3 regions of the Paenibacillus sp. OAE614 genome follow, and region 3 is predicted to be linked to each of the others. Evidence: riboswitches for the same ligand, from Rfam matches in the RefSeq annotation. Region 3 holds a riboswitch; each other region holds the start of a gene.
What was found. Region 3 has a riboswitch for cyclic di-AMP ahead of ABIE48_RS31130 (C40 family peptidase). Riboswitches for the same ligand answer to the same signal wherever they lie in the genome.
Positions count from the first base shown of each region.

Region 1: it holds a riboswitch for cyclic di-AMP, as region 3 does, so the genes downstream of both, ABIE48_RS18430 (3D domain-containing protein) here and ABIE48_RS31130 (C40 family peptidase) in region 3, are expected to answer to the same signal.
Region 2: it holds a riboswitch for cyclic di-AMP, as region 3 does, so the genes downstream of both, ABIE48_RS14910 (APC family permease) here and ABIE48_RS31130 (C40 family peptidase) in region 3, are expected to answer to the same signal.

Region 1 covers NZ_JBEPOD010000001.1:4,018,225-4,028,942, reverse strand. The annotation lists gene ABIE48_RS18445 (transporter substrate-binding domain-containing protein) at 1-478, shown strand, start outside; gene ABIE48_RS18440 (amino acid ABC transporter permease) at 649-1,308, shown strand; gene ABIE48_RS18435 (amino acid ABC transporter ATP-binding protein) at 1,295-2,017, shown strand; cyclic di-AMP (ydaO/yuaA leader) riboswitch at 2,256-2,408, shown strand; gene ABIE48_RS18430 (3D domain-containing protein) at 2,412-3,071, shown strand; gene ABIE48_RS18425 (polysaccharide deacetylase family protein) at 3,144-3,986, opposite strand; gene ABIE48_RS18420 (NADH:flavin oxidoreductase/NADH oxidase) at 4,257-5,279, shown strand; gene ABIE48_RS18415 (PspA/IM30 family protein) at 5,524-6,192, shown strand; gene ABIE48_RS18410 (DUF350 domain-containing protein) at 6,303-6,707, shown strand; gene ABIE48_RS18405 (DUF4178 domain-containing protein) at 6,757-7,263, shown strand; gene ABIE48_RS18400 (DUF4247 domain-containing protein) at 7,278-8,039, shown strand; gene ABIE48_RS18395 (molybdopterin molybdotransferase MoeA) at 8,165-9,439, shown strand; gene mobB (molybdopterin-guanine dinucleotide biosynthesis protein B) at 9,436-9,975, shown strand; gene xerS (tyrosine recombinase XerS) at 10,069-10,718, opposite strand, start outside.
Region 2 covers NZ_JBEPOD010000001.1:3,237,456-3,248,173, reverse strand. The annotation lists gene ABIE48_RS14915 (glycoside hydrolase family 3 N-terminal domain-containing protein) at 123-2,387, opposite strand; gene ABIE48_RS14910 (APC family permease) at 2,662-4,485, opposite strand; cyclic di-AMP (ydaO/yuaA leader) riboswitch at 4,621-4,784, opposite strand; gene ABIE48_RS14905 (phosphotransferase enzyme family protein) at 4,989-6,020, opposite strand; gene ABIE48_RS14900 (hypothetical protein) at 6,164-6,493, opposite strand; gene ABIE48_RS14895 (PrsW family glutamic-type intramembrane protease) at 6,495-8,666, opposite strand; gene ABIE48_RS14890 (hypothetical protein) at 8,890-9,351, opposite strand; gene ABIE48_RS14885 (hypothetical protein) at 9,752-9,991, opposite strand; gene ABIE48_RS14880 (ABC transporter ATP-binding protein) at 9,991-10,718, opposite strand, start outside.
Region 3 covers NZ_JBEPOD010000001.1:6,793,443-6,804,160, reverse strand. The annotation lists gene ABIE48_RS31180 (hypothetical protein) at 1-391, shown strand, start outside; gene tadA (tRNA adenosine(34) deaminase TadA) at 453-959, opposite strand; gene ABIE48_RS31170 (ATP-binding protein) at 1,246-3,546, shown strand; gene rluF (23S rRNA pseudouridine(2604) synthase RluF) at 3,595-4,299, shown strand; gene motB (flagellar motor protein MotB) at 4,446-5,261, opposite strand; gene motA (flagellar motor stator protein MotA) at 5,245-6,045, opposite strand; gene ABIE48_RS31150 (hypothetical protein) at 6,391-6,684, shown strand; gene ABIE48_RS31145 (4a-hydroxytetrahydrobiopterin dehydratase) at 6,871-7,176, shown strand; gene ABIE48_RS31140 (c-type cytochrome) at 7,260-7,619, opposite strand; gene ABIE48_RS31135 (GNAT family N-acetyltransferase) at 7,784-8,272, opposite strand; gene ABIE48_RS31130 (C40 family peptidase) at 8,494-8,985, opposite strand; cyclic di-AMP (ydaO/yuaA leader) riboswitch at 8,989-9,128, opposite strand; gene ABIE48_RS31125 (C40 family peptidase) at 9,506-9,973, opposite strand; cyclic di-AMP (ydaO/yuaA leader) riboswitch at 9,978-10,115, opposite strand; gene ABIE48_RS31120 (hypothetical protein) at 10,389-10,718, opposite strand, start outside.

The DNA of each region.
Region 1 (10,718 bases), 2.8 Mb from region 3:
TACACCAAACGAAGAACGCAAGAAACAAATCGATTTTTCGAACAACTACTATAAGGCGGAGCAGGCCGTTGTCGTCAGAGAGGCTGACAAAGACAAATACAGCACGATGAAAGCTCTGGAAGGAGCTTCGCTCGGCATTCAGAAGGGTTCGATCCAGGAGGACATCGCCAAGACGATTCCGGGGGCGAAGATCACCGGTCTGGGCAAAATTTCCGACATCGTGCTGCAGCTGAATTCGAACCGCGTGGATGCCTCCATCATGGAGAAGCCGGTTGCCGAAGCATACATCAAGAACGTCAATGGTCTGGTAATTGCGGATGCGGTTCCTGATTATAAGGAAGACGGCTACGCGATCGGGATCAAAAAAGGCAACACCGAGCTCGTGAACCAAATCAACAAAACGCTGGACCGTCTGAAATCCGAAAACAAGATTGAGCAGTACGTCGCCGAAGCGAGCGATTTGGCTGCACAGAAATAGAGGTTAAGCTGTCAGTTCTCATTTTATACATCGGATAAAAATAGCGAAGCGAATTCGCTATTTTTTCTGTTCAATGATGGGTACCTTGTTTCTAATATGTCCCGATCTGTTGTATACAGGGAAAGGATGGGACAGGCAGGTATGATGACAAAGGAGGTTCTTGGGTCTTTATGAATATGTTCTCCGTTTTTTGGGATTACCGGACGTATTTTGCGACAGGTATCCAGTATACACTGCTCCTGGCGGCCATTGGCGTCATATGCGGCTTCGTGCTGGGCATTATTATATCCTTGATGCGGATGTCCCGCTTGTGGCTGCCGAAGCTAATCGGTTCGGTATGGGTGGAAGTTCTCCGCGGTACCCCGATGGTTGTTCAGCTGTTTATTATTCACTACGGCCTTGTGGCCTTCGGGGTCAAATTTACGCCTATCGAGTCCGGTGCAATTACGCTGTCCATTAACAGCTCCGCGTACCTTGCGGAAGTGTTCCGTGCCGGAATCCAGGGGGTGGACCGGGGCCAGTCGGAAGCGGCCCGTTCCCTGGGAATGACGCGCAGCATGACGATGCGGTACATCGTGCTGCCCCAAGCTGTAAAAAGCGTGCTGCCGGCCATCGGCAATGAGTTTATTACGATTATCAAGGAATCATCCATCGTATCGTTTATCGGTGTCACCGACTTGATGTACCAGTCGGGGGCTATCCAAGGGATTACGTATGATTACCTCAGTCCGCTGCTGGTCATTGCAGCCATCTACTTCATTATGACGTTTACCTTATCCAAGCTGCTGGGGGCATTTGAAAGGAGGCTGAATACCGATGATCAGCGTTAAAGATTTGCGCAAATCGTTCGGCAAGCTGGAGATTCTGAAAGGGATCGACATCGACATCGCCAAAGGCGAGGTCGTCGTCGTGATCGGCCCCAGCGGCTCGGGAAAAAGTACCTTTCTCCGCTGTTTGAATCTGCTCGAAACCCCGACAGGGGGGCAGATCACGTTTGAAGGCGAGCCGATTACGGACAAACGCCATAACATCAATGCCACACGCGAAAAAATGGGCATGGTGTTCCAGCATTTCAATCTGTTCCCGCATAAATCGGTGCTGCAGAACCTCATGCTGGCCCCGGTTAAGGTGAAAAAGCAGCCGCCGGCCGAGGCGGAACGCATTGCCCTCGACCTGCTGCGCACGGTCGGATTATCCGACAAGAGGGATGCATATCCGTCCCAGCTGTCAGGCGGGCAGAAGCAGCGGATTGCCATCGCGCGGGCGCTGGCCATGCAGCCCCACGTCATGCTCTTTGACGAGCCGACTTCGGCGCTGGACCCGGAAATGGTCGGCGAGGTGCTGGAGGTCATGAAGAAGCTCGCAGAGGGAGGCATGACGATGGTCATCGTAACCCATGAAATGGGGTTTGCCCGGGAAGTCGGCGACCGGATCGTCTTTATGGACGGCGGACAAATCGTCGAGCAGGGGACGCCTGCAGAAGTATTTGGTAACCCGCAAAACAGCCGCACGAAAGATTTTCTGAGCAAGGTCCTTTGACAAAGAGCCTGCATCTACAAATGATAAAGCCCTGGACGAGAATATTACTCATCCAGGGCTTTTTATGTACCTTTTCATGAATAAATTGTTAAAATGAATGAAGATGTTGTAACTTTTTTAAAAGGAATTGAGCCGTTACTCCCTTGCTTAAGTCAGCTAACAACTCTAAATAAAGCCTGATAATTCAAGGGTTTTGGATTGGTAACATTTTCATGCGCACAGGTTACAAAATTGTGATATATTTGTTGAGCCGAAACTTTTAAGGTAAAGTGCGGGGGATGTAATTTGTGTACATAGTACGCTTGGGGTGAATCGCACCAACAGGGCGTAGGGTTGTCTCCTCAATCCGAATCCGACAGCTAACTTCGCAGGCATCACGACTTAAGGAGGAACCATGAAAAGATTTAAAGGAATCAAGACACTTGCAGCCATCATCGGCATTTCTCTGGCGGTACAAGCGGTACCCACGTTTGCGGACTCGGTCCATGTAGCGAAGGATGGAGACACCTTCTATACACTATCTAAACAATATGGTGTTAATTTGAATCAGCTAATGAATGCAAATCCGAACGTAGAAGCAACCAATATTTATCCAGGCCTGAAATTAAATGTTCCCGGAGCAAGCACAGCCAAGGCATTTGCCGCAGAGGACAGCGGCTCCATCATCACGGCAGCTTCCTTGAACGTCAATGGCGATGACAAAGTTGTGGAAGCATGGGGTAAAACCTTCAATTACTCCAAAACACTCGACGTCCGAGCTACGGCTTATTCTTCTGCCGCTAGCGAAAACGGCAAGTGGGGCGCAGTGGACTACTTCGGCAACCCGCTGAAGCTGGGAACGATCGCGGTTGACCCTTCCGTTATCCCGTTGGGAACGAAAGTGCTCGTTACCGGTCACAGCTTCCAAGGCCTTCCGAAGAAAGCCTTCGTAGCGACAGCTAAGGATACCGGCAGCGCGATTAAGGGTAAACGCATCGACATTTTCGTGCCGGGCAGCCCGGAAAGCGTTAGTGCCTTCGGGTTCCAGGACGTTGAGCTGTTTTTCATTAAATAGTCAATGCTATTCATAATAACACGGAAAAACCGGCTTTTGTACTCAAGCCGGTTTTTTTGTACGCTCAGCGCGTTACTTGTCTTTTGGAACGTGAAGTAACCTCGGCAGCGTGACAAATGAATAGCCTTTATTTTTCAAGGTCCGAATAATGTCCGGAAGGGCATCGATCGTACCACTGAGGTTGGACGTGGTTCCACCTCCCGCATGCTGAAGAATGATCGAGCCTTGCCCAACGGTGGACAGCACGTTGCGCTTGACCGCCTCCTTGCCGATTCCTTTCCAATCCAGCGAATCGACGTTCCAGTTTACGATTTTGTAGCCCTGCTGTTTGGCCCAGCGTAGTTGGCGTTCCGTGATGTCTCCATAAGGCGGCCTGATCAGCTTGGGCTTATAGCCGACGATGCCGTAAAGCGTGTTCTCCGTCCGCTTAATCTCGGCTACATATTCGTCCATCTCCAATTTGTGAAACACCGGATGATTATAGGAGTGGTTTCCGATCACATGTCCTTCACGGACGATGCGCTCGACCAGCTCGGGATGCTTCTTCGCCCGGCTGCCCATCACAAAAAAGGTGGCTTTAATATGATGGGCTTTGAGCACATCCAGGATCTGAGGAGTAAACCTGGGATCCGGCACGTCATCAAAGGTTAGGGCTACCTCTTTGACGCGCGGACCGTGAATTTTGAACGTTTCGGGATATTTTTTGATCAGCTGGCCGAGCGTAAGGATCTGCTGTTCCTTCCGCTTTTCTTTCGCCTCCCGGCTGCTGGTTTCCCGTGCAGGTTCGGAACCTGACGGATGTTCCGGGGGTTCACCGCCTTGAGCGGCGGCTGCCGGCCACCCGGACTGCCAAGGACAGATCAACAACAAGATCAGCAGGGAAGACAGCAATGTGCATAACAGCTTCTTTTTCATCCGTCTCGACTCCTTTCCACCGCGGACAAACAGCGAAAACATGATTATCCTTGTTATGTCCATAAGTTGATGCAATTATGTTGCTTTTAATCAGATGATGGGCCACATTTTCATATCGTTCGGCAAAGCGTGTATAATAGAACTGATGGATTACGGTCGCTGCACGTTGGCCGTAACCGCGAGGTATGGACATGAGCGGCGGCGCTGCAATCATATAACCCTGTTGTCATATAGGCTTAATCACATACACCATAAAGGAGACACGAAGCAATGGCAGATCTATTTACACCTTATGTACTTAAAGGATTATCTCTGAAAAACCGGATTGTTATGCCTCCGATGTGCCAATATTCGGTACAGGCTGAGGACGGGATCCCTAACAATTGGCATTATGTCCATTATGTATCCCGCGCAGTCGGCGGAGCCGGATTGATTATCGTAGAGATGACGGGGGTTCACCCCGACGGACGGATTACGAACCGAGATACGGGAATATGGGATGACGGGCAGATCCCTGCTTACCGCAAAATCGTCGACGAAGTGCACGCCTATGGCGCAAGGATCGGCATCCAGCTGGGCCATGCCGGCCGCAAGGCGGAGGACGCGAACCCGCCTGTAGCTCCATCGGCCATCCGTTTTGACGAGAAATATAAAATTCCGAGAGCTTTGTCCACCGAAGAGGCCCAGAGTTTGGTTACCGCCTATGGGGAAGCGGCCCGGCGCGCGGTGGAAGCCGGCTTTGATACCGTGGAGATACACGGCGCTCACGGCTATTTAATCCATCAGTTCCATTCTCCGCTGACCAACCGAAGAGACGATGCGTATGGAAAAGACCTGGCTTTGTTCGGAGAAGAAGTCGTTAAAGCCGTCAAGAAGGCGGTCCCTGAAGACATGCCTGTTCTGATGAGAGTGTCTGCCAAGGAGTACGTGGACGGCGGTTATGACGTCGATTACTGCGCGGAAATCTGCCAACGATACCGGGATGCGGGCGTGGACGTATTTCATATTTCCTCCGGCGGTGAAGGTCATATCGGATCGAACGGCGGACCGAAGGCCGGCTCGGGGTACCAGGTGGAATTGGCGGAGCAAATGAAGGCAAAGCTGGATGTGCCGGTAATCGCTGTCGGCCGCTTGGAAAATTACGAGGAAGCGCAGCAGGTGGTGCTGGAAGGAAAGGCGGATCTGGTCGCAGTCGGCAGAGGCATGCTGAAGGATCCTTACTGGGCGCTCCATGCTGCCCAAGAGCTGAACGGAGAACAGAAAATCCCGAAACAGTATTTGCGCGCTTTTTAACGAGGCATTGCGGAAATGAAGCTAATCAAGCATTCACAACAAAACGCTGGAGTCAGATCGGTCGGATCGGCTCCCGCGTTTTTTAAACGGTAAACATAGCCTTGAATGAAGGCTCGTTTCTGCTATATTATGGAAGATGAACAAAGCCGAAAAAAATTTTGGCGATTTTTGAAACGGTCCTAAAACTGCTGCGTAAAAGAGTATCAAGAAGAACACATTAACCTTTCAGGAGGAACAAGAAACCATGGCTATTTTCAAAAGACTGCGCGATTTAACAATGTCCAATATTAATGCGATTATCGATAAGGCAGAAGACCCGATCAAGATGACGGATCAGTATATCCGCGATATGACCGAAGATTTGGAAGATGCGGAGAAGGCTGTAGCCGCTCAAATCGCCATCGAGAAAAAATTCAAGCAGCTGTACGAAGAGCAGCAGGCGCTCGTTGAGAAGCGTACCCAGCAGGCACACACCGCAGCCCAGGCACAGAACGTTGAGCTGGCCCGCCGTGCGCTGGAAGAGAAAAAATCGGCTGAGCAGAAAATGAACGAATACAAAGCAAGCTACGACCAGAACAAGGCTTCGGCCGACAATCTCCGTGCCAAGCTTGAGGAAATGCGCAAGCAGCTCACCGAAATGAAGAACAAAAGAGAGACGCTGGTAGCCCGCTACAATGCGGCCAAAGCGCAAACCGAAATCAACAAGGCGATGAACGGCTTCAGCACCGATTCTGCGACGAACGGCATGAAGCGGATGGAAGAGAAGATGCTGCAGATGGAGGCGCAAGCCGAGGCCAGCAACGAAATGTCCGCCAAAGGAAAATCGCTCGACGATGAGTTCGAACAGCTCGGCAAGGACAAAGAAGTTGAAGATGAGCTGGCAGCGCTCATGAAGCAGTACGAGAACAAATAATCTGCCATAAACCGGGTATGATGAATAGCGAAGGGGAACATTTGTCATATTTCTCCTTCGCTTTTATTATGTATGAGTGAGACGTTGAGAAGATGTGGAGGCTAAGGTAGATGGATTTTAATATCATTAAAGGGATTCTGGTATGGACAGGTTCCGGGGCGATCCTGCTCTTTATTTTGATGTTTGTGGATTCGCTGTTTACCAAGTACAAAGATTTTGAAGAAGTGAAGGCGGGCAACATGGCGGTCACCTCGCGCCTGGTCATCAAGCTGCTGTCCCAGGGTTACATTCTGTCCGTTTCGATTCGGACCTCGAATAACCTGCTGGAAGCGCTGGTTGTATCGATCGTCTCCTTCTTGATCTTACTCGTGCTGGAAGCGATCGTGCGCGTCTTGATGAGATGGTGGGCAAAGCTTGATCTGGATACAGGTACACAGCAGGGCAAAGTGGGTTACGGCCTGTTTGCCGGTACGATCCATTTGGTGGGCGCCCTCATCATTACCGCCTGCCTGTAGCACGACCCCAATATATATTAAAGTTTGATTACCTAAGGAGTTATAGCATATGAGTGTATTTAAAAGAATCGGCAACCTGTTTGCCAAGCCGGAACCGCCGAAACCGGAGAAAAGCATGCTGGCGCTGATGCCGGGAGATATTTGCGAGGTATCGCTGGTCACGTACGAAGTCATCGGACGGGTGCACAACCGGGGAAGAAACGCCGTTCTGCTCACGCTCCGGGACGGGAACACGATCGCTTACCTTCATATTGAAGAGCGCGAGACCGTGGAGTATGAATTGTACGCTCCCATCGACGGCCGGCTTGATAACCCTGCCGAAGTACCAACCGAAATCGAACTGGACGACCGGGTTTACTATATGGAAGAAGAATACATCGGTCATGTGTTGATTCAAGGCAAAACCCCGTTTACGCAAGGGGGAGAGCAGCATGTATGGCAGTACCAATCCGACGATTATCATCTGCTGCGGATCGAGTGGCAGAACGGACGCTTTATGCTGTATGAAGGAGAGAAAGTAATCCCAGGTGATGTGAAAGTCATCCGGGCCAATTAGAGGTGGGGCACATGATGGGTAAGAAGAGAAGCAGGTTTCTCGGCCTGAAGCTTCTGCTTGTCGCCAGCCTTGTGCTGTCTCTGCTGACCGGATGCGGCATCGGCTCGCCAAACGTCAAGGAGACATATCCGCTGGAGTCGGTGAACCGCGACGGTAACGCTACGTCGTATGTGTACCGGGCCGCAGACAAGACGGTTCCCGAGGTTGCGAAGGAGCTGACGGACGAGAAGAAGCCCGACCAGATGTCGCCGGAAGATGCCGACCGGATGTTCCTGGTGTACGGTAACGAATGGTACCATCTGCAGAAAGATACCGCCAAGCCAAGCGATACGCTGATTGAAATCGACTCGCAGCAGTATGTGCAGCGGAATTACGATTCAAGCTTTCTTCAGGGATATCTGACGGCCGCGCTCATCGGACAACTCTTTGATTCGTTCGGCGGCGGAGGCTCCTACCGTGGATATACGAGCCGGGACATTTATCAGCCGAAGCAGGGAACGTACCACACGCCGACGACCAATGATAAAAAAGTGGCGCCGCCGCTGACGGTTGAGAAGAAGGGCTCGATTCTCCGCCGCGGCAAAAACAGCGACACAAATCCGAGCGTCGGTTCCGGCGGCAGCATCTTTGACCGGAAGAAAGATACGACGACGCCAAGCAGGGGCAGCATATCCAGAGGCGGCAGCAGCGGTTCCAGCATCTTTGATTCTCCGAAGCGGTCGTATACGAAACCGAAAACCCGGGTCGGATCGGGCAAGATCACAAGGCGCAGGTGACGCTGGCCACAAGCGAATATCCTGATGCCGTATTCACGACGGACGAAAACGCACGAAGCATGGATTCGTGCGTTTTTTTGTGTCATGATAGAGGGAGACATTCAGCTACGGAAGGATGATACATAATGGATCAGACACGAACCGATTACGATAAATTTCACCGGAAGCCGATGCAGGTCAAGGATGCCCAAAGGCTGATCGCCGGGTATGTCGAGCCAGGCGCTGTAGAAACGGTACCGCTGGCGGAGAGCGTCGGGCGCTTTCTGGCCGAGCCCGTTACCGCCCCGCATCCGTTTCCGCGGTTCCGCCGCTCCGGAATGGACGGGTACGCGATATGTTCCGCCGACACCGCTTCTTGCAGCTCGGACGATCCGGTCTGGCTGGAAGTCATCGACGAGATTCCTTGCGGCAGCGTGTCCAGCCAAGTGATCCGGCCGGGGACGGCTGCGCGGATCATGACGGGCGCCGAAGTGCCGGACGGCGCGGACGCCGTCGTCATGCTGGAGATGACGGAGCAGCGGGAAAAGGACGGACGTGCCCGGGTTGGACTGAAGCGAAAAATCCAGGAGGGGCAAAACATAACCCCGATCGGCCTGGAGGTTCAGGAAGGACAGCTGCTGCTTAGCCCGGGGACCCGTATTTCGGCCGGGGAAATCTCGGTGCTGGCGACATTCGGCATTCCCCGTGTCCCGGTGTACCGCAAGCCGCGGATCGCGATTTTCTCGACGGGGTCGGAGCTGCTGTCCGTCGAAGAGCCGCTGCAGCCGGGTAAAATCCGCAACAGCAACACGTACATGCTCGCGGCCCAGGTGCGGGAAGCGGGGGGCGAGCCCTTGATCCTGGACGCCATTATGGACGATTTGCAGCTGGCACAAGCACGGGTCGAGGAGGCTCTCCGGGATTACGATGCTGTCGTGACCAGCGGAGGTGTGTCGGTCGGCGACTACGACATTATGGGCGATCTCGTCCGCGGCGACGGGGTGGAGATGCTGTATAACAAAATCGCCATGCGTCCCGGCAGCGTCACGACGGCGGCCGTAAAAGACGGCAAACTGCTCTTTGCACTGTCCGGCAATCCTGGCGCCTGCTTCGTCGGCTTTGAGCTGTTCGTCCGGCCGACCATTCAGGGCATGATGGGGAGAAAGGATGCCTACCTTAAGGAGTGGACAGCCGTCCTGGACGTTGACTATACGAAGGTGAACGCCTTTACCCGCTACGTTCGCGGAAGAATGGAAGTCCGCGATGGATTGGTGTATGCCGTTCCGGCAGCGGTGGACGAATCGAGCGTTATGGTAACGATCAAGGACAGCGACTGCCTGATCGTTATCCCTCCCGCCAAGGCAGTCACACCGGCCGGATCCAAGGTGCAAATTTTGCTGCTTAAAGAGGGATCGAGATGAGCCGGCAAGAAGCGAAGCCGCCCGTCTGGCAAATCGTCGGGTATAAGAACAGCGGCAAGACGACGCTCGTCTGCAGTCTCGTCGAGTTGCTTGCGGCGAAGGGCGTACGGACAGCGGTGATTAAGCACGACGCCCACGATTTCGACATCGATCATCCGGGAACGGACTCGTACCGGCACCGGAAATCGGGGGCGGGTGCAGTCGCCCTAGTGTCCTCGCGGCGTACGGCCGTGATCGAGGAAGCGGAAACCGGGCTGGACGAGCTCATCGGGCGGTTTTCCGCATACGACATGATTTTAGTGGAGGGCTTCAAGCAGGCGGAGTACCCCAAACTCGTGATGGTCCGCAGCCAGGAAGACCATTCGCTCGTTTCCCAATTAACATCCGTAAATGCGATCGTCTCCTGGCTTACCGATGACAAGGTGAAGGGGAACATGGATGTGCAACCGGGTTCCGTTCCGGTATTTGGCGTCAATGACACCGGCCGGATCACGGAATGGCTGCTTCACCATAGTAAGCACGGTATGACGGAATGAACGGAAACTAACCGTTTGCAAAAAAACAGCACGCCCATCCTGATATACCGGATGCGGCAGTGCTGCTTTTTATTGTGACCGCGCCTAAAGCCGTTACGGTTCCAGCCTACGCTCAATCGCCTCGGACATCGTTTTGTCCGTGAGATGGGCGTACACCTCCGTCGTTTCGGTTGAGGCGTGGCCGAGCTGCTCCTTCGTTTTGTAAATATCGTTCTGCAAATAATAGTCGGTGGCGAAGGAATGCCGGAGCTTATGTACGGTGAGATAAGGCTTGCCGAAGCGCTTGGCATACTTGATGATCATCGCCTGGATCGCCCGTTTGGTCATGCGTCCGCCTTCCTGATGCCCGTTTGGAAGCGCTGCAAACAGCGCTTTTTCCCGCTTGGGCACCTTGTATCTGGACTGACGAAGGGTAAGGTACTGGGCCAAATCATCCCTGGCCTGCTCGCGGAAATAGACCGGGGTCTTGAACGTCTCGTCGTTATTGCCCTTCCGGTACACATACAGCATCTTGTTGTTCATGTCCAGATCATCGACATTCAGGTTAACGACCTCGGACACCCGAAGCCCCGAATTCAAAATCAGGCTGGCAATGCAGGCGTCGCGTTCCTTATTCAGCTCATGGGCGTAGAGCGCCTGCTTGTTATTGGCGACATCCTTGGCGTAGCCGTCCATAATATAACCGATAAACTCCAGCAGCTCGTCTTCCTCGAGGATCTTCCCTTTTAGTTTGGCGGCCGTGT
Region 2 (10,718 bases), 3.6 Mb from region 3:
TATCCGTCCACTTAAAAAAGTACAATAAAACCGCGCTTATGCGCGGCTAATATTGCTAAGTTGTTCTTATTTAACCAACCACTTAAAACCGGTTAGGTCAATAACCACCATCTTAATAATAATTATTTAATTGTCACCGGCAGCACCCCGCCGGCTTTCAGTTGGCCTAGCAGCACTTTGATCCCGGCGGCTGTATTTGGCTCCTGCTTACCGTAAACCGCTATCCCCGAACGCATGTTCTGAATGTAGATCGTCTCATATGGATTGCCCAGCGATAACAGTGTATAACGCTTGTTACGTTTGTTCATCTCATCGATCAACGTTTGATCATCGGCCCAGCCAAATTGACTGGCCACGTTACGGAACTGATATGAAGCCAGGATGACGTAATCCGCCTGATCCACCGCCTGAAGCGCCTCATTCGTTTTTCCTTGACCGACTAGGGCTGTTACTGTTTTAAGCGATAGGTTATTTGCGGCTTGCTTCAGCTGTCTCTCGAGCTGCTTCGCCTGCTCCTCATCGGCTGCGACAATCGCAACCCGATCGCCTTGACGAATGGAATCCGGCTGCGCACCGTCACGGCCGGCTAACAAGGTGACCGCTCGCTCTGCGATTTCCCGCTCCACTGTACGATGCTTCTCGGAACCAATGACACCATTAAGAGCGGCCAATTGCTGCGTAAGGCTTTCGCTGCGGTCAAACAAACCGTATTTTGCTTTCAGCTCCAAAATCCGTTTCACTGACGAATGGATGGTTTCGATCGGTATCGCCCCGCTCTTCACCGCGTTCACCAGCGTTTGGTGCGCGGCTGCCGGATCTTGCGGCATGAGGATGATATCCACACCTGCGGAAACGGCACGTACCACCGCTTGATTTTCGCCAAAATGCTCCGCGATCGCATTCATCGTGAAGGCATCGGAAATGATGACGCCTTTATATCCAAGCTCCCCCCGGAGCAGCCCGGTCAGCACCTTCTTGGATAACGTAGCAGGAATCGGCACGCTGCTTCCGTCCTTAAGTGATGTGACGTGTTCGTTGTCTACTGCTGGAAACGCAATATGTGCGGTCATGATCATCTCTACTCCGTTATCGATGGCAGACCGAAACGGTTTGAGCTCAACGGCATCTAGCCGCTCCCGATCATGCGAAAGCACCGGCATTCCCAAGTGGGAGTCTACTACCGTATCGCCATGGCCTGGAAAATGCTTGACCGCCGCGATGACTCCCGATTGCCGCAGTCCTTGGATCTCTGCGAGACCCAGTCGTGTCACCAAATCCGGATCCGAGCTAAACGACCGCATTCCGATAATCGGATTATCCGGATTGCTGTTAATGTCGAGCACCGGCGCAAAATTGATCTGAAGCCCGAGCGCTTTTAGCTCCTCCCCGGTCAGCCGTCCGGCCGCTTCGGCGAGCGTTGTATCTCCGGTTGCGCCCAGCGCCATTTGACCCGGTAGATTCGTACCCCCGGGGATTCGTTTAACGACCCCGCCTTCCTGGTCGATGCCAAGGAACAGCGGAATGTCGCCTGCTTCCATCTGCAGATCATGCGTCAGAGTGGTGACCTGACGAGCATCTACGATATTTTTATCGAAAAGAATAAGTCCGCCCAAATCCTGATCATGGATGCTGCGTTTGACCCCTTCATTGACCGTAGTCGTCACTTTCCCGTTCCATTGCCTGATGTCAGGCATGAGCATTTGGCCGACCTGCTCGCTGACCGTCATGTAGGACATCAGCTTATCCCAATTCTGTGCCTGAATGGCTCCTTGACGTTCGAAGCGAATGACCCGTGACATAAATACGGCAAACTCCGCTCGCGTCACAGATCGGTCCGGACGAAAGGTGCTATCTGAATATCCGCCGATCAATCCGTTGGAGCTCATGATGAGAATAGGCGCTGCCGCCCAATGCTTTGCTGTATCCGTTAATGTTACGGGTTGCTGGCCTTTTACGAGTGAATAGGCCCGTGTAAGAAACGCCGCTGTTTCAGCACGGCTCATCGGAGCATCCGGATGGAATGTGCTGTCAGGAAATCCGCTGGCCAGCCCATGTTTTGCGGCAATGGAAATTTCAAGATAAAAAGGATGGTTCTTAGGCACATCTGTATAGGTCATGCCGCCGCCCGCTTCTTGCTGCAGCTCCTGCGGATAGAGTTCCCGCACCATGAAAGTGACGGCTTGCGCTCTTGTGACTTGTCTCTCAGGCATAAACTTCCCGTTACCGTATCCAGCGACGGTTCCCCGTTCAGACATATAGGTGATGCCGTCTTCCGCCCACTTCGAGTGCTGCAGATCGGTAAACCGTTCTTCCGCAGCTGCGCTTCCTGCCCATACGAGCACAGAACCGAGTACGGCACCGAATATCGTTATTAGTTTCACATTCATCTGTTCCACCCCTGTTGCTGTTCTATATACGTTGATTAGACGCAATGGATGAATTTTTGTTGCGTTAAAACTATGACACCCTGCACATCGTGAAAAAATACGGATCCCCTACTCTGCAGGAAATAAGCCCTTACTCATAAGTCATTACGCTCAAGCCATTATTCCCACGGGATTACTCTTTCCCTTCATATATATCCGCTGCTTTTACGCAAAAAAAAGACCGCCGGCACAGATGCTGGGGCCTGATTACGAATGGATTGAACCATATGCATCGCTATTTTTTTAAATGATACGGTACCGTTGTCACAACAACATCTTTGCGGAATAAAAGATAAGTTCGGATCATCAAGCTCGTCTGGTTGTGCAGCAGATTGTGCCAGCTCCGCTTTGGAATAAACTGTGGAATAATCACAGTGACCTGGTAGTTGGATTCGCTGGCTTTCCGGTGCACCGTATCGATAAATTTGCTAAGCGGATGAATGATGCTCCGGTATGGAGAATGCAGCGTCACAAGGCGCACGTCAGGCCGCCATTTTTGCCATTTTTCCTCAAACCGGTTCTCTTCTTCCCGTTCAAACGGAATATATACCGCAATGATCTGATCCGCCGCCAGCGACTTCGCATAATTCAGGGAATGCTCCACGACATGCGTAATGCCCGAGACGGGGAGAATGATCACATTGCCTTCAATCGGTACCGCCGGCTCGCACGTCGACAGCCGCAGCTGCTCGCCAACCGCCTCATAATGCTTCTTGATCCGGTGGAACAGATACACGATCAGCGGCAAAAAGATCAGTACCGGCCAAATCTGCGCAAACTTGGTTGCAAAGAACATCACCGACACCGTGAAGCTGATCAGCGCGCCGATCGTATTGATGACGAGCTTCGTCACCCAACCCTGCGGTTTTTCCCGGATCCACTTGACGATCATTCCCGTTTGCGAGAGCGTGAAGGGGATAAATACCCCTACCGCGTACAGTGGGATCAAATGTTCCGTCTGTCCGTGGAAGGCGACGATCAGCACGATGGATAGTAGGCCAAGAATGATGATTCCGTTCGAATAGCCTAAACGGTCACCGCGGACGGTAAACATCCGGGGAATAAACCGGTCTTTGGCTAAATTGACCGCCAGCAGCGGAAACGCCGAATATCCGGTATTGGCCGCCAGGATCAAGATGAGTGCCGTCGTGCCCTGGATAAAAAAGTACATAAAATTCCGTCCGAACGTCTGATTGGCAATCTGGGATACGACCGTCTCCTGGGGATTCGGGGATATGCCCAAATAATAAGCAAGAAATACGATGCCCGAGAAGAGTACAGCCAGCAGAATCCCCATTGCCATCAAGGTTTTGGCCGCATTGTTCGGGGCCGGATCTTTGAAGTTCGGGATGGCGTTCGAGATCGCTTCGACCCCGGTTAGGGCGGAGCTGCCCGAGGCAAAAGCTTTTAAGAGCAGGAACAGGCTGATTCCCGCCACCGGCGTCCCGACCGGCGTATGCAAATGCGGTGAAACGTGACCGGTCACGATGTTGTACATACCAACGCCGATCAAAATGAACAGCGCGAAGGCGAACAGATACACCGGATAAGCCAGGATGGAGGCGGACTCAGTGACGCCCCGCAAATTCAGCAGCGTAATGAGGATGACGAAGGTGACGGCAATCCCCACCGTATGCTCATGCAGCGCCGGAAACGCCGAAGTCAGCGCGTCCGTGCCCGCCGAAACGCTGACCGCAACAGTCAAAATGTAATCTACCAGCAGCGATCCGCCGGCCACCAGCCCGGGATAGATTCCCAGATTCTGTTTGGAGACGACGTAAGCGCCGCCGCCATGCGGATAAGCGAAGATGATCTGCCGGTAGGATAAAATGAGTGCAGCCAGCAAAATCAGTACGCCGATTCCGATAGGTATCGAATACCAGAACGCCGCCGTGCTGACCGTGACCAGAACCAGCAAAATTTGCTCCGGCCCATACGCTACGGACGACAGCGCATCGGAGGATAGAATGGCCAAAGCTTTTTTCTTATTCAGTTTTTGTTCTCCCAATTCGGTAGACTTCAGCGGCCGTCCGATCAAAAGTCTTTTCAATGCTGCCATAAAATGTTTGTCACCGCCAGTGTTAGAGTTGAAATGCTCATGATGTACCCGTTAGACACGTGCTCAACCCTTTTTGGGCACAACAAAAAAAGCCGCAGGAAAGCTGGACCTTCCCGTGGCTTTACGCGCACGACAAATCCCTCTTTCATAACGCTTACGAGGTTAGCTGACGGATTCGGGACCGAAAGTATCCCTACACTCAATAAATGAACATCAAGTGATTCACCCCTGGGACGAAGGCTTAACTTCCTCCCTTTGGTTCCCCCGCTCCTGATTTCAGAATTCAGCGATCAAGGAGTATTACGTTTCAGGTTCACAAGTTCACGATTACGAATTGAATCTTACTCCTTCCAGATGCCTGCTGTAAAGAAGCAAACGGTTTGAGATACGTATGAAAAAATTCAAAAGAACTCCATGTCAACGCTTACAATGGCGGCAATCTATTAATTTCTGGCTGTAGCTGTGCTTATCGCTTGTTTACGCTATTAAAATCATATCGGGCTCTATATATTTCGATCCGCCGCATTCCTCAGCGAAGCCTCTACGGTATCCAGTCGGTTCAAGCAGTGATGCCGGACCATTTCGATGTCGTTATCCAGCTGGTCCGGTTCCAGGTCACGCTGCAAAATATTCATGCACCAATGGGTCAGGTTTCTCAAATGATGGCGGTATGCATAATAACGCAGCAAATCCGGGTTCAGCTCCATCTGTTGTCCTAGTTCCTGCTCATACCCTGTGAGGAAATGACCCAGTCCGTCCCCGATATACCCCACGATATCCAGCTCTGGTGGCGCAAGCATAGCCGCTTCCCAGTCCAGGACGATCAGCCTTCCGTCCGCGGTCTCCATTAGATTCCCTCCCCACAGATCACCGTGGCAGAGCACATTGGGGGCTGGATCAAGCAAGAGACGCTCACGAATACCCATTATCTGGTGCAGCAGCTCGGTTATGCGCGTTTGCTGAGGGATGACAAGCTCACGCAGCAGCTGGCTAGCGGGACTTGCACCGGGCTGAAGATGCTCAAGCTGCTTCAGGCATTGGATCAAATGTTCGGAAAAGGAGACGTGATACGTTTCACTCGAAAGGCCGGATGTGGCAGTAAAGGGAGTCAACTGCCGAATCCGCGCCGCCAGCCGTCCAACACGCTCCAAGTTATGCTTGGAAAAAGGGTAAGCCTCAGCCCAGGTTTCTCCTTCGATAAATTGAAACAGCACCGCTGTGCAATCAGGAAGGGAAAGCAGAAAAGCACCGCTTAAGGTTCGGAGCGGACAGGGCAGCTCCACAAAGTGGCCGGTCTGATGCAATTCCCACATAAACGGCACATAACAGCTGCACCGAAGGATGCCTTGGCGGTGGCTGTCATTGCTATGGTCAAACAGTTTCAGATAGTATCGCGTCCCGTTTTCTCCCTCCACCCGGTAAGAATAGGCCGAATCCCCATAAGGGATAAAAATAAGCCTCCGGGCAGCGATTCCATAAGCTTCGTTCAAGTGATGCACAAAAGCCCCTTCGTCCATTCGATAAGAGTGCCTCACTTCGCTCTCCCCTTTCCCTTTTCATCACGTACCGCGGATAAAAGCAATCAAGCCCGGTGTCTGTGTAACCCGGACTTGAACGCACTCACCTCTTATGAGACTAAAACAATCTTTCATTCATACACCGATGTTAACAGGCAATGTTAACCGATGTAGACAACCGCTCCGCCGCGCCTGTACGCTTTCGGCAGTTCCGTCTCGAGCAGCTCGAGCCTGCGTAACATGTGGTCGAGGTCGTCCCCATGCATGTGGCTTCGCGCCCATTCTTTAAGCTGGGACACTTCGCCCAAGACAGCCGGGATGTCCTCGGACTCCACGTCCGTACCGTCCTGAAAAAGTGCGACCCACTGCAAGTTCAACTCTTCCACCGCCGGCACCCAATATTTCTGGAAAAAGGATTCCGTCGCCACTGGAAGCATAAAGGACCGTTCAAATTCGTCCTCCGGGTCCACAATAATGACGCTGATTGACATGTTATTTCACCCCAAATCGAATGTTGAATGTATAATCCGGGAATTCTTGACGCAGCTTGTTCAAGCTGTTCTCCGCGGCTGCCCGTAACGCCGGCGAGTCCCCGTCCAGCTGAAACTCGAAATGCCGGATTCCTTTGATTTGCTCCAGCGTCGGAATCTCCGCCGTTCCATCAGGCGTTGTTCGCGTCCCAACCGCCTTCTGCATCAGGTTGTTGATCCGCACCTTCGTTTTCTGGTACAACTGCTTATCTGTAAATTGCTGCGGCGTCTGCTGCGGCTTACCCGTTTTTGGATGGATACGGTCGAGCCCTTGCGCCGACTTGGCTTCATAGAAGATGCCCTTCTCCAAATCGACGCCGTCAAACTCCCCAAGCGCTCCGTTCTTGGCATCGTGGAGCTCTACCCCGCGGTACTTCGCTTTGCTCCAATGCACATAATCGTCTGCATCGTTCTTCGGCGGCTGCTCCTCGGGATCTTTCTCCTTCTTTGACGGAGGATCCTCCCCATCCGGCTTATGCGGCTTCTTGGGCAGGTCGGGTTCCGGCTTCGGCTCCTTTCGCCGTTTAAGCAGCTTCTCCAGCCAATCCTTCAGCCTGCTGCCGCCCTTCTTACCGAAGCGTTCGGCCAGCCTGCCGAACGGAACACGGCTCAGCGCCAGCGCAAGCAGCGTAGAGATCACATTTTCGGGGGTGAGCAGCCTTTTCGGATCGCGGATATCCTTAGCGATTTCGTGGCCGCTCGCCGGTATGCTCGCTGCTGTTAAAGCAATACCGAGTGCCGGCCAGAAGCTGACGAACATCAAGGACAAAGCGAACGCTCCGAGCACGATGGCGCTTTTTTCCCAAAAACCGAGGCGGTCCCACCAGTTCTGCAGCGAATCGAACATGCATGAGAAGCAAGCCGGATCGGCGGGATGGACGTGCGCCTGGAAATAAGCGGCGAAGCCCGCCAGCCCGGCGACCACCAGAAGGGCCGCGGTTACACCCGCGGCGGCACGGAAATGCTTCAGCATTCTCGTCTGCAGGTCACCCTGCAGCGCGGCGGCTTCCTGATTGCCGTATAGAAGCGAGAAGCCCAGCTCCCTGCGTTCCCGGGTCCAAGACATGACGCTCGCCAGCCGTTCCCTGCGGGTCAAGAGAGACTCCAGCATATACCACAGCTCTGACACCGGGTTGATCCATCCTTCGCCTTCCATTCTCGGCAGCCGGCTTTTCACCCGATTCAACGAGACGTAATCCAGGACGAGCCCAATTGCCAGCATCAGGAGGAACACGCCTTTCGTGCGGTATCCGCTGCCGGTCAGGTCGCTGATTTTCATAAACCAGTCCGACAATGAGCCCTGCCCGTTATAAGCGGCATGATCGATGATCGACCAGACGAGCAGCAGTGCAGGCAGGGCGAAGATGGCGGCCTTCAGCCGCTTGCGGTACCGTACAGCCAAACCAAGCCCCAGGGCGACCATGCCGGTGTGCACGGGATGACTGACCGACATGATGGTCGGAAAGATGCTTTCTTCAAACCGGCCGGGGAACAGCGTCCAAAAATCCCAATGGATTGTTTCCCCTCCAAGCATCGTCACACTGTAGCCGTACGTCCGCCCGATGATGCCGGAGTTCAGCCAGCGGCGCGTCAGCTCTTCCATCAATTGAAAGCCCACGCCCGCCCCGGCTCCGGCCAGCGTATAATCGGCAAGGCTCATGGAGGAGGCGCGCCGTGAAAAGAGCAGAAACAGACCGAGCGGCAGCAGCTTCCATACTTCCTCGAAGATCGGGGTCAGGACGGCCTGGGACCAGGTGTCCCGCGTATCCCCGCCAAACAGGCCGTGAGCCGCGAGCAGCGTCAGCGCCGTGACCGGGATGACGAGAAAGATGCCCAGCAGCATAAACATCGCCGCCTGCTTCCAGGTAAATGTTTTGCTCCGGCAAAGAAACCAAAACTGCAGCATGACATAAAAAGACCATAAATACTGAACGAGCATCGTGCGTGAATCCCGGTACAGGAACAGACCCAGGATAAAAAATAAAAGGGATATCCAGCACCATATCGTATATAAGGTTTTGAGCCAGGGGAGACGCTGGAGCGTTTCCTGCACCCACCGATAGACCCCTTCGGCGATATCCCTGATTCCGTTTCGGATATTCCAGATCGTATCCGTTTCAATCTCCTCCTTCATGGCATCACCCTGATTCTGAGGGGCTGTCCTGACGAGAGCTGTGAAGATATAAGATTCGCTTCCTCCCCAATATACCTTATATTCGTCTTGGGTTGGGCAGTGAATATGGGGATGCAAACCAAAACTGGACCATTTTCCCCCTCCAAGGGGACTAAGGTCAGCCGAAAGGCCGCCGCTAACCGGCACGACTGGTGCATAGCTCCTATAATCAATCCGCCCCTGTTCACTCGTTTCTGAAGATCTGCAGGACCGTTTCCGAGATAACCTGCTCCGGGACGTCCCCGTGCAGCGTATACAGAAAATCATCCTTCACGAAACGATACACCACTTTCTCCGTTCGGTTATCGCGAAGCTCCTTCGTCGATGGAACAGCTTTCTGGTGAGACAGAACCGGATAAGGGGACGGACCGCGCAGCCGGGTAACGGACAAACGTAATCCATTCGGGTAACGGATTCGAATCTCCGGTTCCATAAATTTATCGTCATACACCTGAACCGAACGAATCTGATCTTCATCCGGAAAACGCAGCTCGCTTCGAAGAAGCACCCGCGCGTCTTGCATCGTACTTGGGCGAAGGTTTCGGTCCAAAACATGGCCTGCACTCAAAATCATCAATACGACCAAGGCTGTAACAGACATTGCACTGATCAGTATAAAAAGAAGCTGTCTGCTTTCCTTTTCCAAATTCCTGCTCCTTCCCCAAACGGTTTGAATATACGTGTGTTTATATTAACGACTTGAGTATACGGGCAAGAGTTACGGGGGTTAACCCGATACGAAATATAAATTTAATTAAGTTGGACGCGGTCACTCCTGGAGGATCAGTTACATAGGATTTCAACTTGATATTAACCTGTACATGCGGGGCAAGACTCTGCCGGGTCATGGCGGGGATCGATACTTATTAATGAGATTTATAATTAATGTGATTAAGCAAAAATTGTAACACCCTCTTTTTCCTTTAACATCGTGCCTATGAAACCGAAAAGCACGCTCCCCACAGCGGGAATCGTGCTTTTTAAGGGTGATTCGGTAATTAATTCATGCCATTAATCATTGGGTGTCCGTCCTTTAGTTCCGAAAGTCATTTCCCATCGGGCTCCTGCGCCTCTTCCAACCTGCGGCGCTTGGCATCCCGCATTTTACGCCAGACGGAAACGAGAATGATGCAGCCGGAGAGAATGATATTGATCCAGACCGACAGAACAACCACTACATACGGCCCGGAGCCGGGCTTTACCGCCGTCAGGGAGACGAAACAGAGCAGCAGCAGGACTAGTGACATCGAAAGAACGATTCTGGACAGTGCTCCGAAGTCGCCCATCACACGCTTTTGATGGCGCCGATGTCAGCCATCTTGCGCTGCCACAGCTCATGCGCCTCCTCCGCGTAATGACAAGCCGTCTGCTCCGAGCCCACCAAGCGGAGCTGGGGCTCTTCCGAGGAGCAGCGGTCCGTGGCCATCGGGCACCGCGGATGGAAGCGGCAGCCAGACGGCGGTTCGGCCGCGTTCGGCATCTCCAGACTGCGCAGTGGCAGATCCGCCATCGCTTTGGCGATTTCGGGATCGGGCGTCGGAACGGCGGACAGCAGCGCCTGCAAATAAGGATGCTTCGGATGGCTGAGGACATCGTTGACCCCGCCAAGCTCCATCACACGTCCGAGATACATGACGGCCATGCGGCCCCTTCCGGCGATATAGCGTGCCGTTGCCAGGTCGTGCGTAATATAGATGATGGCAATGTCCAGCTTGCGGTTCAGCTCTGACATCAGGTTCAGGATCGAGATGCGAAGCGACACGTCGATCATGGAGACGGGCTCGTCGGCCACGATGATCTTCGGATTCAGCGAGATGGCGCGGGCCATCAGAATCCGCTGGCGCTGGCCGCCTGACAGCTGGTGCGGGTATTTATCGAGGAAGCGTTCCGGCGGCGTCAGGCCGACGGTCTGCAGCAGCTCGATGACCCGCGCCCGGGCCGCCTTGCGGCCGCGGACGATTTTACGCTGCAGGATGGGGGCCGACAGCGACTGGTAAATGGTCCGCATCGGAT
Region 3 (10,718 bases):
AATTCTTGATATTATCAGCAAAGATGAATACCGTGAAATGCTCGGCGTCAACCAGGAAGACATCGACGATATGAAGAAGGATCTGAACTCGACAGACAGCAAGGATGAAATCAGCAAAGGCCTGAACGATCTGAAGAACTACCTGAAAGTCAACCAGTTCGAAGTCAACACGGCCATCAATAAAAATAATTTCCCTGCTTATCAGGATGCTGTTATGAACGTAGAAATGAACGATCCGGAAACGAAGGACAACATGAAGCTGTCGCTGCAGGCGACGAGCCAATACAGCAAGATCAACGAGAAGCAAACCTTCAGCATTGGCATTCCAAAAGAAGCGGATGTTATTACGATGGAGCAGCTTCAGGAGAAAATGGGAGCTACGGCTTACTAAGCAAGCCCCGAACGAATTACAACAGCCCGGCCAGGGTTACTGGCCGGGCTGTTTGTTTTTGTCAGGCTTTGCCCCGCAGCTTGCGGAAAAACTGGGTCAGCAGCCCAGCGCATTCCTCCTGCAGCACATCGGCAATGACCTCGGTGCGGTGGTTGAAGCGTGGCTCCTGCAGCAGGTTCATCAGCGTTCCGGCGCATCCCGCCTTGGGATCGTAGGTGCCGTAGACGACCCGCGGGATGCGGGACTGGACGATCGCGCCGGAGCACATCGGACACGGCTCCAGCGTGACGTATAGCGTGCAGTCCAGCAGGCGCCACGATTGTACGGCTATACTGGCTTCCCGGATGGCGACAATCTCGGCGTGGGCGGTCGCGTCCTGGGACGTTTCCCTTAAGTTATAGCCCCGCCCGATGATTTCTCCGTTGCGGACGATGACCGCTCCGATCGGCACCTCCCCCAACTCCTCCGCCAATTTGGCTTGGTGGATCGCCTCGCGCATCCAGTGTTCATGACGATCATTATCCACAGACTCATCCACATGAAGCGGATGTTTCGTTTGATTTTCCAACGTAAATGTGCCTCCCTGTACCGAATTTCGGCTTATTCAGCGAACAAGCATTCTGTTGTTAACATGCTGTGCATAAATTTGTGGATAACTATTTGATTACGCACAGAATTATCCCCAATTTATTAAATAGTGCTGTGAATATGTTGATAAGTTGTGGACATGCTGCGTTATTTCGAGTTAAGCCGATCATTTTCGACAAGCTTTTCAAATATCGGCCTACAGAGTATGATGGAATAGATTATTCCAATTATCGCCAAGGCAAGATTAGAGGTGACCCGATGTGTCAATGAAGAAGAAACTGTCCCTCACCATGGCCGGTTCACTCTGTCTGATTTTACTTTTAAATATTATTCTTAGTTTGTACACAACGCAAGCCAGTTTACGCCGGGAAAGCGAACGCAAAATGCTGCTGGCCGCCAGGCAGGTGGCCGCCTCCATTGAGCAGAGCCAGGAGAGCGCCGGCATGGTCGAACGCCAGATCGGGGAGCTTCTGCATGTGGCTGCCAAATTGGCTGCCAAAGAGCTGGACCCGGATATCCAGAACATTACGAACGAGCAGCTGGCCAAGCTGAGCAAGCAGGTGGGAGTCACCCATATCGCCCTGCTAGTCCGAACCGGTGATGATATTATCATTGCCAAGTCCTCGGAACCTGCTGAGCTCGGTCTCTCCACCAAAGACTGGGGATACTGGTATAAGGCGTTTAAGCAGCTCTTCGAGGAAGAACGCGTAACGATTCCGTACGGAGCGGCTGCCGACCATTTTTGGACCGGACCGTTTGAATATTCGAACTCCAAGCCGAACGTAATCGACAAATGGGGTTATTATTATGACGCCAAACGAAACTATATCATTGATCCGTATATTCGCACCGATTCCCTCCATCAGATCGGCACTCATATCCCGAGTCCGGAGGAGGTGCTCGACAAAACGAAGAAAATCAACGGGGAGATTCTTGAAATCAGCTGCATCAATCCGCAGACCTTTGCGGGCGTCCGAATGTCCGGACAAGGATATGTCCATGATAAGACTAAGCTGCATAATCGGCCGATACGCTACGGTACCTATACATATATCGACCTCGAAAACGACAAACAGGCTGTGGAGAAAGCGGCACAGACAGGAGCGAATGTCGTTTATGAAACGCGCATCGATGGTAAAAAGCTGTTAAAGAGCTTTATCCCTGTGAACAGTGCATCCCAGGCATCCTACATCATCAGCATCGTCATGGATTATGCGCAAATATCCAAGGTATTGCAGAAGCAGCTTGTCTCTTATATATCGATTTCAGCCTTTCTGTTGATTCTGTTCGTCATTGTAAGCTATAAGCAGGCCGGATACTTCATTCGGCCGATCGATGCGATTCTGGGTAAAGTGAAAAACGTCGCCCAGGGGCGCTTTGATACGCCGCTCGTCATCAACAGCAAAGATGAGCTCGGATTGCTTGCCGCCAAAATCAACACGATGACCGATAATCTGAGCAGCTATACCGACCAGCTCAAGCAGGCCGTGGAAGAGAACCGCTCGGTGAAAGAGCATCTGGAGTCTGTTATCCAGCAGACGGCGGATGCGATTCATACGACGGACCTTGAGGGGAATATCCTTCAGGTCAATCAAGCTTTTGAAAAGCTGTACGGCTGGTCAAGCCATGAAGTGGTCGGTAAGCGGATCAACCTGGTTCCCGGCCATTTGGAGGGGGAAGTGCAGGCAAGGCTCGACGCTTTAATGCAGGGCGAACAGCTGCCGGCAGTAGAAACGGTCCGAATCAAGAAGGACGGGACCCCTGTGGAGGTCAGCATCAGCACGTCCGCGGTCAGGGATCCGGAAGGAAAGGTCGTATCGTTCATCAGCATCTCGAGAGACATGACGGAACGCAACCGGATGGACGAGCTGCTCCGCCGGTCCGAGAAGCTGACCACCGTCGGGCAGTTGGCGGCCGGGGTGGCGCATGAGATCCGCAACCCGCTCACGACGCTACGGGGATTCCTGCAGCTGCAGGAGTATAACAACCGCGTCGATCCGAAGCACAACCAGATCATGCTGTCTGAGCTGGAGAGAATCAATCTGATCGTGAGCGAATTTTTAATTTTGGCCAAGCCCCAGGCTGTGCACTTCCGAAATAAAAATGTTCGTGATATTTTAGAGGATGTGCTGTCGCTGCTGAGCAGTCAGGCCAATCTGCACGGCATTGAGTTTGTCATGTCCTCCCAGACGGCCGAGACGGACGTTCACTGCGAGGAGAACCAGCTGAAGCAGGTCTTTATCAATTTGCTGAAAAACGCCATGGAGGCGATGCCTGAAGGCGGCGTCATCCATATCGAACTGTTTCGGCCGGACCCGGACCACCTGGGGATTACGATTACGGATGAAGGTGTAGGGATTCCTGAGCACCAGATGGAGAAGGTAGGAGAACCGTTTTTTACCAACAAGGAAAACGGGACTGGCCTTGGCCTGATGGTCAGCCAGCGGATTGTGGAGGGCCATAAAGGATCACTTCAGATCGAGAGCGCCGTTAACAAGGGCACTCAGGTTACGTTAACGCTGCCGGCGGCACGGCCGGAGCATGGGGAAGGACCAGAACGGGAATGATCCGCACTCTTGTCCGGGGTAAACCATAATGAGATGGGGTTATAAGCTTTGAGAATTAACAAATATATCAGTGAGACCGGGTATTGTTCCCGGCGTGAAGCGGATAAGCTGGTAGAGAACGGGAAGGTGACGATCAACGGCGTTCAGGCGGTGCTGGGCAGCCAGGCGGAGGACGGGGACGACGTCCGCATCAACGGCCGGCCCCTGCAGGCGAAGAAGGAGACGCATGTCTACATTGCGCTGAATAAACCGGTTGGGATCACCAGTACAACGGAGCAGCATATCAAGGGCAACATTGTAGACTTCGTGGGCCACTCTGAGCGGATTTTTCCGATCGGCCGGCTGGACAAAGATTCCGAGGGGCTCATTCTCCTGACGAGCGACGGCGACATCGTCAATAAAATACTGCGGGCCGAAGGCAAGCATGAGAAGGAGTACATCGTCACGGTAGACAAGCCGGTTACGCCGTCCTTTTTAACAGGTATGGCTAGCGGGGTGAAGATTTTGGGCGAAATGACCCTTCCCTGCAAGGTGACACGGATCTCGGAGCGGGTGTTCAAGATCATTCTGACCGAGGGGAAAAACCGACAGATCCGCCGGATGTGCAGCGCCTTCGGCTACGAGGTGCGCCGACTGCAGCGGATCCGGATTATGAATATCCACCTGGGATCCCTGGGCAAAGGGAAATGGCGCGATTTAACGCCGCAGGAAAAGGAAGAGCTTGGACAGCTGCTGAATTACCGCCTAGGGTAGAGAGGGGCCAGGCCTGATACAGGGTAGGGCTTCGACCTATTATAAAAGGCCGGAAGCCCATTCCCTAAGACATGTGCCGTCTACTATTCAAAACAGGCTGCTCCCCTCTGCCGAAGGGAACAGCCTGTCCATTAGTTATCGCTATGCTATTTTTTATTCGTGGTTACCGGGATTTGCTCGCTGATATTCTGGTACTTCCGGATGATGGATACCTCGACGCGGCGGTTTTTAGCACGGCCGGCTGCGGTATCGTTGGAAGCCACGGGCCGGAACTCGCCGAAGGCGGTGGAGGTGAACTTGGCCGGGTCGAGCTGCTTGTTGGTGAGCAGAATCTTCAGGAAGTTCAGCGCTCGGTTGGAGCTCAGGTCCCAGTTGGACGCGTACTCGCTGTTCGAGATCGGCATATTGTCCGTATGACCGGACACGACGACGTCATACGTCGGGAACTGCTGCAGCATGCTGCTGATGGCGAGCGCCAGCTGGCGTGACTCAGGCTTCACCTGAGCGCTGCCTGAAGCAAACAGGGCGTTGTCGCTGATCGTGATCGTAAGCTGCGATTGGTTCAGTTTGGTATCCAGCTGGTTCGTCAGGCCGTTCGTCTTGATATATTGATCCAGCTGCTGCTTCAGCTTCTCCAGGTCTTCCTGTTCCTGCTTGGCCAGCTGGGCTTTCTGTTTCTTGTCATTGTTATTCGTGACGATGCTCTCTTGGGAGTCTTTTTTGCCCTGGTCCATATTTTTATCCATCGGCAAATTCGACCTGAAGTTGAGCACGCCGTTTCCGGTGCTGAGGGCATTGTTGAAGGCCTGGCTCATTTCCTCAAATTTCTTGGCGTCCGTGGCGCTCATGGAATAGAGAACGATAAACAAGGCTAGCAGCAGTGTCAGCAGGTCGGCATAGGGGAGAAGCCAGGATTCGTCGGCATGCTCCTCATGCGGTTCATGTCTAGTCTTCTTGGCCACCTGAACCATCCTCCTTCTCATTCATTTGAGCGCGCTCGGAAGGGGTTAAGAAGACGGAGAGCTTCTGGCTGATCGCAATGGTGGATACGCCGGATTGAATCGACAGCAGTCCTTCCACCATCATGAGCTTGAGCTCCACTTCTTTTTTGGACAGGCGTTTCAGCTTATTGGCGATCGGGTGCCACAGGACATAGCCGGTAAAAATACCGAGCAGCGTCGCAATAAAGGCCGCGCCAATCGCGTGAGCCAGCTCGGCCATATTCTCCATCTTGGTCAGAGCGGCGATCAGGCCGACGACGGCACCAAGCACCCCGAGGGAAGGAGCATACATACCGGCCTGGGAGAAGAGCAGGGCACCTGCACGATGACGCTCTTCCGTCGCCGCAATATCTTCCATCAAGACGTCGCGGACGAACTCCTGGTCGTTACCGTCGATAATCATGCGCATACCGTTGCGCAGGAAGGCGTCGTCGATTTCTTCGACCTTGGTCTCCAGAGCGAGAAGGCCTTCCCGGCGGGTGATGGAGGCCCACTCCATGAACAGGGTGATGAGCTCTTGACGCTGCATGAGTTTTTGTTTGACAAAGGTCATTTTTAACAGCTTCGGGAACTTTTTGATCTCAGACATCGGAAAGCCGATAAACAGCGTAGCGGCGGTTCCGGCGAGAATAATGACATAAGCGGCGGGCGTCAGCAGGCTGACGATCGGGGCGCCCTTCAGCACCATGCCGACTAGGACTGCAACCACACCGAGTATCAGGCCAACAATCGTTGAAATTTCCATTGCACACCTCATCCATGAGAAATAGAATTGAATCCTTTCGGAATCGACCGCGTTTACATCCATGCAACATGGTCGCTTTCACAAAAAACGGTTTATATTATTTATCGACACCATTCTCTTTTTTTTTAAGGGATATTTTCCGGTATAATGAAATGACAAGGTTCATCTGTCCTACAAAATCAAGTCTGAGCACCATACCCTGAAGGGAATAATCACAGCACAAACGGGTGACGAATGGCCCACTAGAGACCCTGACACAGGGGCGCATGGAGCAGGGCGTTCACCATTCACAATAACTGCTTATGGATCGTATGAGTAATTAAACTTCGATATGGAGGGAATGGCATGGGTGTTAAGCATGGTCGTGACTATGACGGCATATTGACCGATTTGACGGCAGCTGTCGGGGAAATTCCGGACAGTTATTTATTTTTTGAAATGTCGGAGCAGGATTGGATGCAGCTGGGCATCGAAGAGAAGCGTGAGGTGCATGAGGCGCTGGCGGAGGATTTGTTCTATGCGCTGGGAGCCGAACCTGTCATCACCGTTGGAAGCGGTGTCGTGATGTATGACAAGGACCATCACCGGATCAACCTCTTGATCGGCGACGAGGAGCTGACCGTAGTCTCACTGATATAGTCCCTGGGGCCGGATGGATTTTTTAAACCTGTCCATGGTAAGATATTATTCGTATGTACTCTCCTTGGAGAAGCATGATTACATTCAGGGATGAATACAATGGGTAAAGGTTTTTCGCCCGAGCATACATTAATGACACATCCTGATGAACCTCGGGGATGTTAGGTTTCAGGGAGGAACGGAAGAATGGTATATACGCAAGAAGAAGTAGAAACGCATTTGTCTAAGCTGGAAGGCTGGGAGCTTGAAGAGGGCCGCTGGATCGTGCGCAAATACGTTTTCTCCAATTTCATGAAGGGCATTTCCTTTGTGGATGAGGTTGCGGCCATTTCAGAGGCTTTTGGCCACCACCCCTTTATTACGATTGATTATAAAAATGTGACGCTGCGTTTGACTTCATGGGATGAAGGCGGGATTACGTCCCTGGATGTCAAGGAGGCTCACCAATTTAACGAACTGTTCGAAAAAATGCGTTCCGGCGAAAAAAGGTAACGAGAATAATGCAGCAAATAAAAACACGCTTTGCGATGAACGTCCCGTTCTTCCAAAGCGTGTTTCTGTATGCGTTACAACCGTTATTTCTTCTCAGCCAACCACTGGGCCACATTGGCGATCTCTTCAGCTTTCAACTTGTCTTTAAAGGATGGCATGCCGCCTTTACCTTTAGTGATAATGGTGTAAATCTCTTCAGCGGACAGTTGGCTTCCGATCTTTTGAAGGTTCGGGCCTACGGCACCCTGAAGCTGATCCCCGTGACAGCTAATGCAGCCCTGTGCTTTAATCGTAGATTCGGCCGCTGCGGCGTCCATCGTAACTTCCGGCATGGTCGGCTTCTCTTCTTCCGCCACCTGCTCTTTGCCTGGAAGCGTAAACATGAGCACAATTGCCATAACCACTGCGATCGTTAATACACCGCTCATGATCCATTTTTGCATCCGTTTTCGTCCTTTCTATGTAAACTGTCATTCTTCATTCCTTCATTATAACGGAACAAGCCATCACATCAAATAGTTTGTGTCAAAAAAGCAAACGAATCCAAACTTGGGGCCACCAAAAATACACAAATTTGTACCATTTTTATGATGATGGAATTTTCAAGTTAGATCCCTTCATAGACCATACAGTGAAACAGCTGTTCACCTTCAGGGGTCAGCTTGGGGTAGGTATCAGCGATGACAAACCCCGACTTCCCGTAAGCCCGGATGGCCCGCTTATTCCATGTATGCACTTCAAGGTCGATTTCGTCCCCAGGCCGTTTTTCACGGGCTGCGCCGACCACAGCCTGCATAAAGCTCTTACCCAGCCCCTGGCCGCATAAATCAGGCCGCATACCAACACCAAGCCGGGTCACGCCTGCCAAGGGAAAGAACTGCGCGAACCCGCACAAGGTATGTTCAGCATCCAGGACGGACACATATTGGCTTTGTCTCACCTCAGGATCACCAGATTCGACGCCAAGCGCCTCCATCTGATCCCACGGCAGCCAGCCGTATAAATCGTATGGAGGTTCGTACACCCAGCCGCAGACGGTCTCAGCATGCTCCCGGGTCATGGGAACGATCATGAAGCTCTCATGTTGGAGGTTCATGTGCAGATCTCCCTTCCAGACCTCCCTGTAGGATTTGAACATTAGAGAAAAAATATTCCGGATTGTCCCAGATATCTGTTTAATTTCGGAATAGCGGGGTAAATGAGGAGTAGCGGGCGGGGATGGAAAGGTTACCCATTTCTGTCCGCAAAAAATCCCGCAAAAGGAGATTTCGGCAAAAATCTCATTCTACGGGATCTCGTACCCTTGCTTTACCTGCATTACTGGACGTCATCTACGTCCTCGGAATCGACGGCGGCGGTTTTGTATTTATCCGTACTCATGATTCGTTTGGCGCCAACGTAGCGGTTGACGTAGTAGCTGTCGCTCAGAGAGCTGATGATCACACCGCGAGAAGTGGAGGCATGTGCGAATTTTCCGTCGCCGACGTAAATTCCGACATGGGATACTCCGGCTCCCGATGTATTAAAGAATACCAAGTCGCCTGCTCTCAGATCACTGCGGGATACGGCCGAACCCATGCTGAACTGGGAACCAGACTGATGGGGCAGATCGATGCCCAATTGATCAAATACGTACATTGTAAATCCCGAGCAGTCAAATCCGCTTGTTGTGGTTCCGCCCGTTCTGTACTTGGTTCCGATCGCGCTGTCGATCACTTTATCCATCTTGGAATCTGCGAAAGCGCTTCCTGTGCCGACCGTGAGCACAATGGCGAAACTCATGACTGCTGCTGCAAGCTTCTTCTTCAAGTAAAATACCCCTTCCGGCGCCTGCGAGGTTAGCTTAAGGATTCGGTAGAAGGCCCCCTATGATCCCTCTGGAGCAAGATCAATTCACCCATAACTGGTTCCCCCGCTTTCCTTAGTGTGAGGAAATTCGGCATGAACTTTTTACACTATGTATAATTCCCTGTTACTTCTTATTCGTTCGCAACTTTGTGTCAGGTAAAGATTACAAAGTTGTTACTATCGCTGGGACTATTGTAACAAAGGAATCGGACTTTGGCAATTGTTTCTAACAGAAAAAGAAGATTTGTAGGAAAATTTATAGGAAATGATGTTTATTTGTTGGACGAGTGGGTAAAAGAAATGACAAGGGTGGAAAAAACAGGAGAAAATCGTGGATTTACTCGTTTAAAAAATTTTTTTGAAATGCTGTTACCTTTTCGGTGGTTCTTACGTCTAATAAGTAACAACAAACCCGCGGGGCGATTTCGGCAAAAATCAGCGGCGCGGGTTGTTCTGGATATGCATTGTTTTCGAGAGATAATCAATTGTAAACCGCAGCTTGGTATTTGGCCGTACTCATGACCCGTTTGGCGCCAACGTAGCGGTTGGCGTAGTAGCTTTGGCTCAGTTTGCTGATGGTAACGCCTTTCGAAGAGGACGCGTGCGCGAATTTTCCGTTGCCGATGTAAATGCCGACATGGGAAACGCCTGCGCCTAGGGTGTTAAAGAAAACCAGGTCTCCTGCTCTCAGCTGGCTTTTGGAAACAGCGGTACCTGTTTTATACTGCGCAGCGGATTGACGCGGGAGGGTTAACCCCAGCTTTTGGTACACGTAACGGGTAAAACCGGAGCAATCGAAGCCGTTCGTAGTTGTCCCGCCGGTTTTGTAAGAAACGCCGATCGTGTTGTTAACGATGTGATTCAGAGATGAATCCGCAAATACGCTGCCGGTGCCCATGGAGAACGCAAGTGTAAGGCCCAGCGCTGCGGCTGCCAACTTCTTCTTCAAAAAAATAAACCCCTTCCAATGCCTGCGAGGTTAGCTTAAGGATTCGGTAGAAGGTCCCCTATGATCCCTCTGTAGCGAGATCAATTCACCCAAAATTGGATCCCCCGCTTCCTGGTGCCTGGGAATTCGGCTCGTGATGATTGCACCGGAAATGGACATGCTGACAAGTTACCTATAATCCTACATACCAATCAAATGAACGGACAAATGATGAAATCAGTTACAGCAAAGTCAAAATCGTTACAGCAAAGATTACAAAGTTGTTACTAAGTTCGTACTCGGATTATTTTAACAGAGGATTTATACTTTGGCAAATGGTTAACAATCATTTTACAACAAAAACCCCGCCTCTTTTCAACAGAAAGAGACGGGGTTCTTCTTTTATCAGCGGATTAAAGTGATGACAAAATTTTAACTATTCCGAAATATTTTTTTTCGTACGGTTCATTTGCTGATGCCACAAATCATATTGGGAGGAGATATTCCATAATTTAAAGATACAGCTGACCATATGATAGCCCTGCTGGATAATCAGAGTGGCAAGCCCTGCCCAGATCAGAGAGACACTGCTGGTAATGCCATACAAGAGCAGGCTGACCGCGCCCAGCAGAACGGATATGCCGATGACCGGCAGCGCGCTTCGCAGGCAGATCCAGAGCGAGGAGAACATGCTGGTTCCACCGGTTTTGCCAAACTGCATGAACAGAATCATCTGATGGACGATGTAGCAGTACAGAAGCCAGAC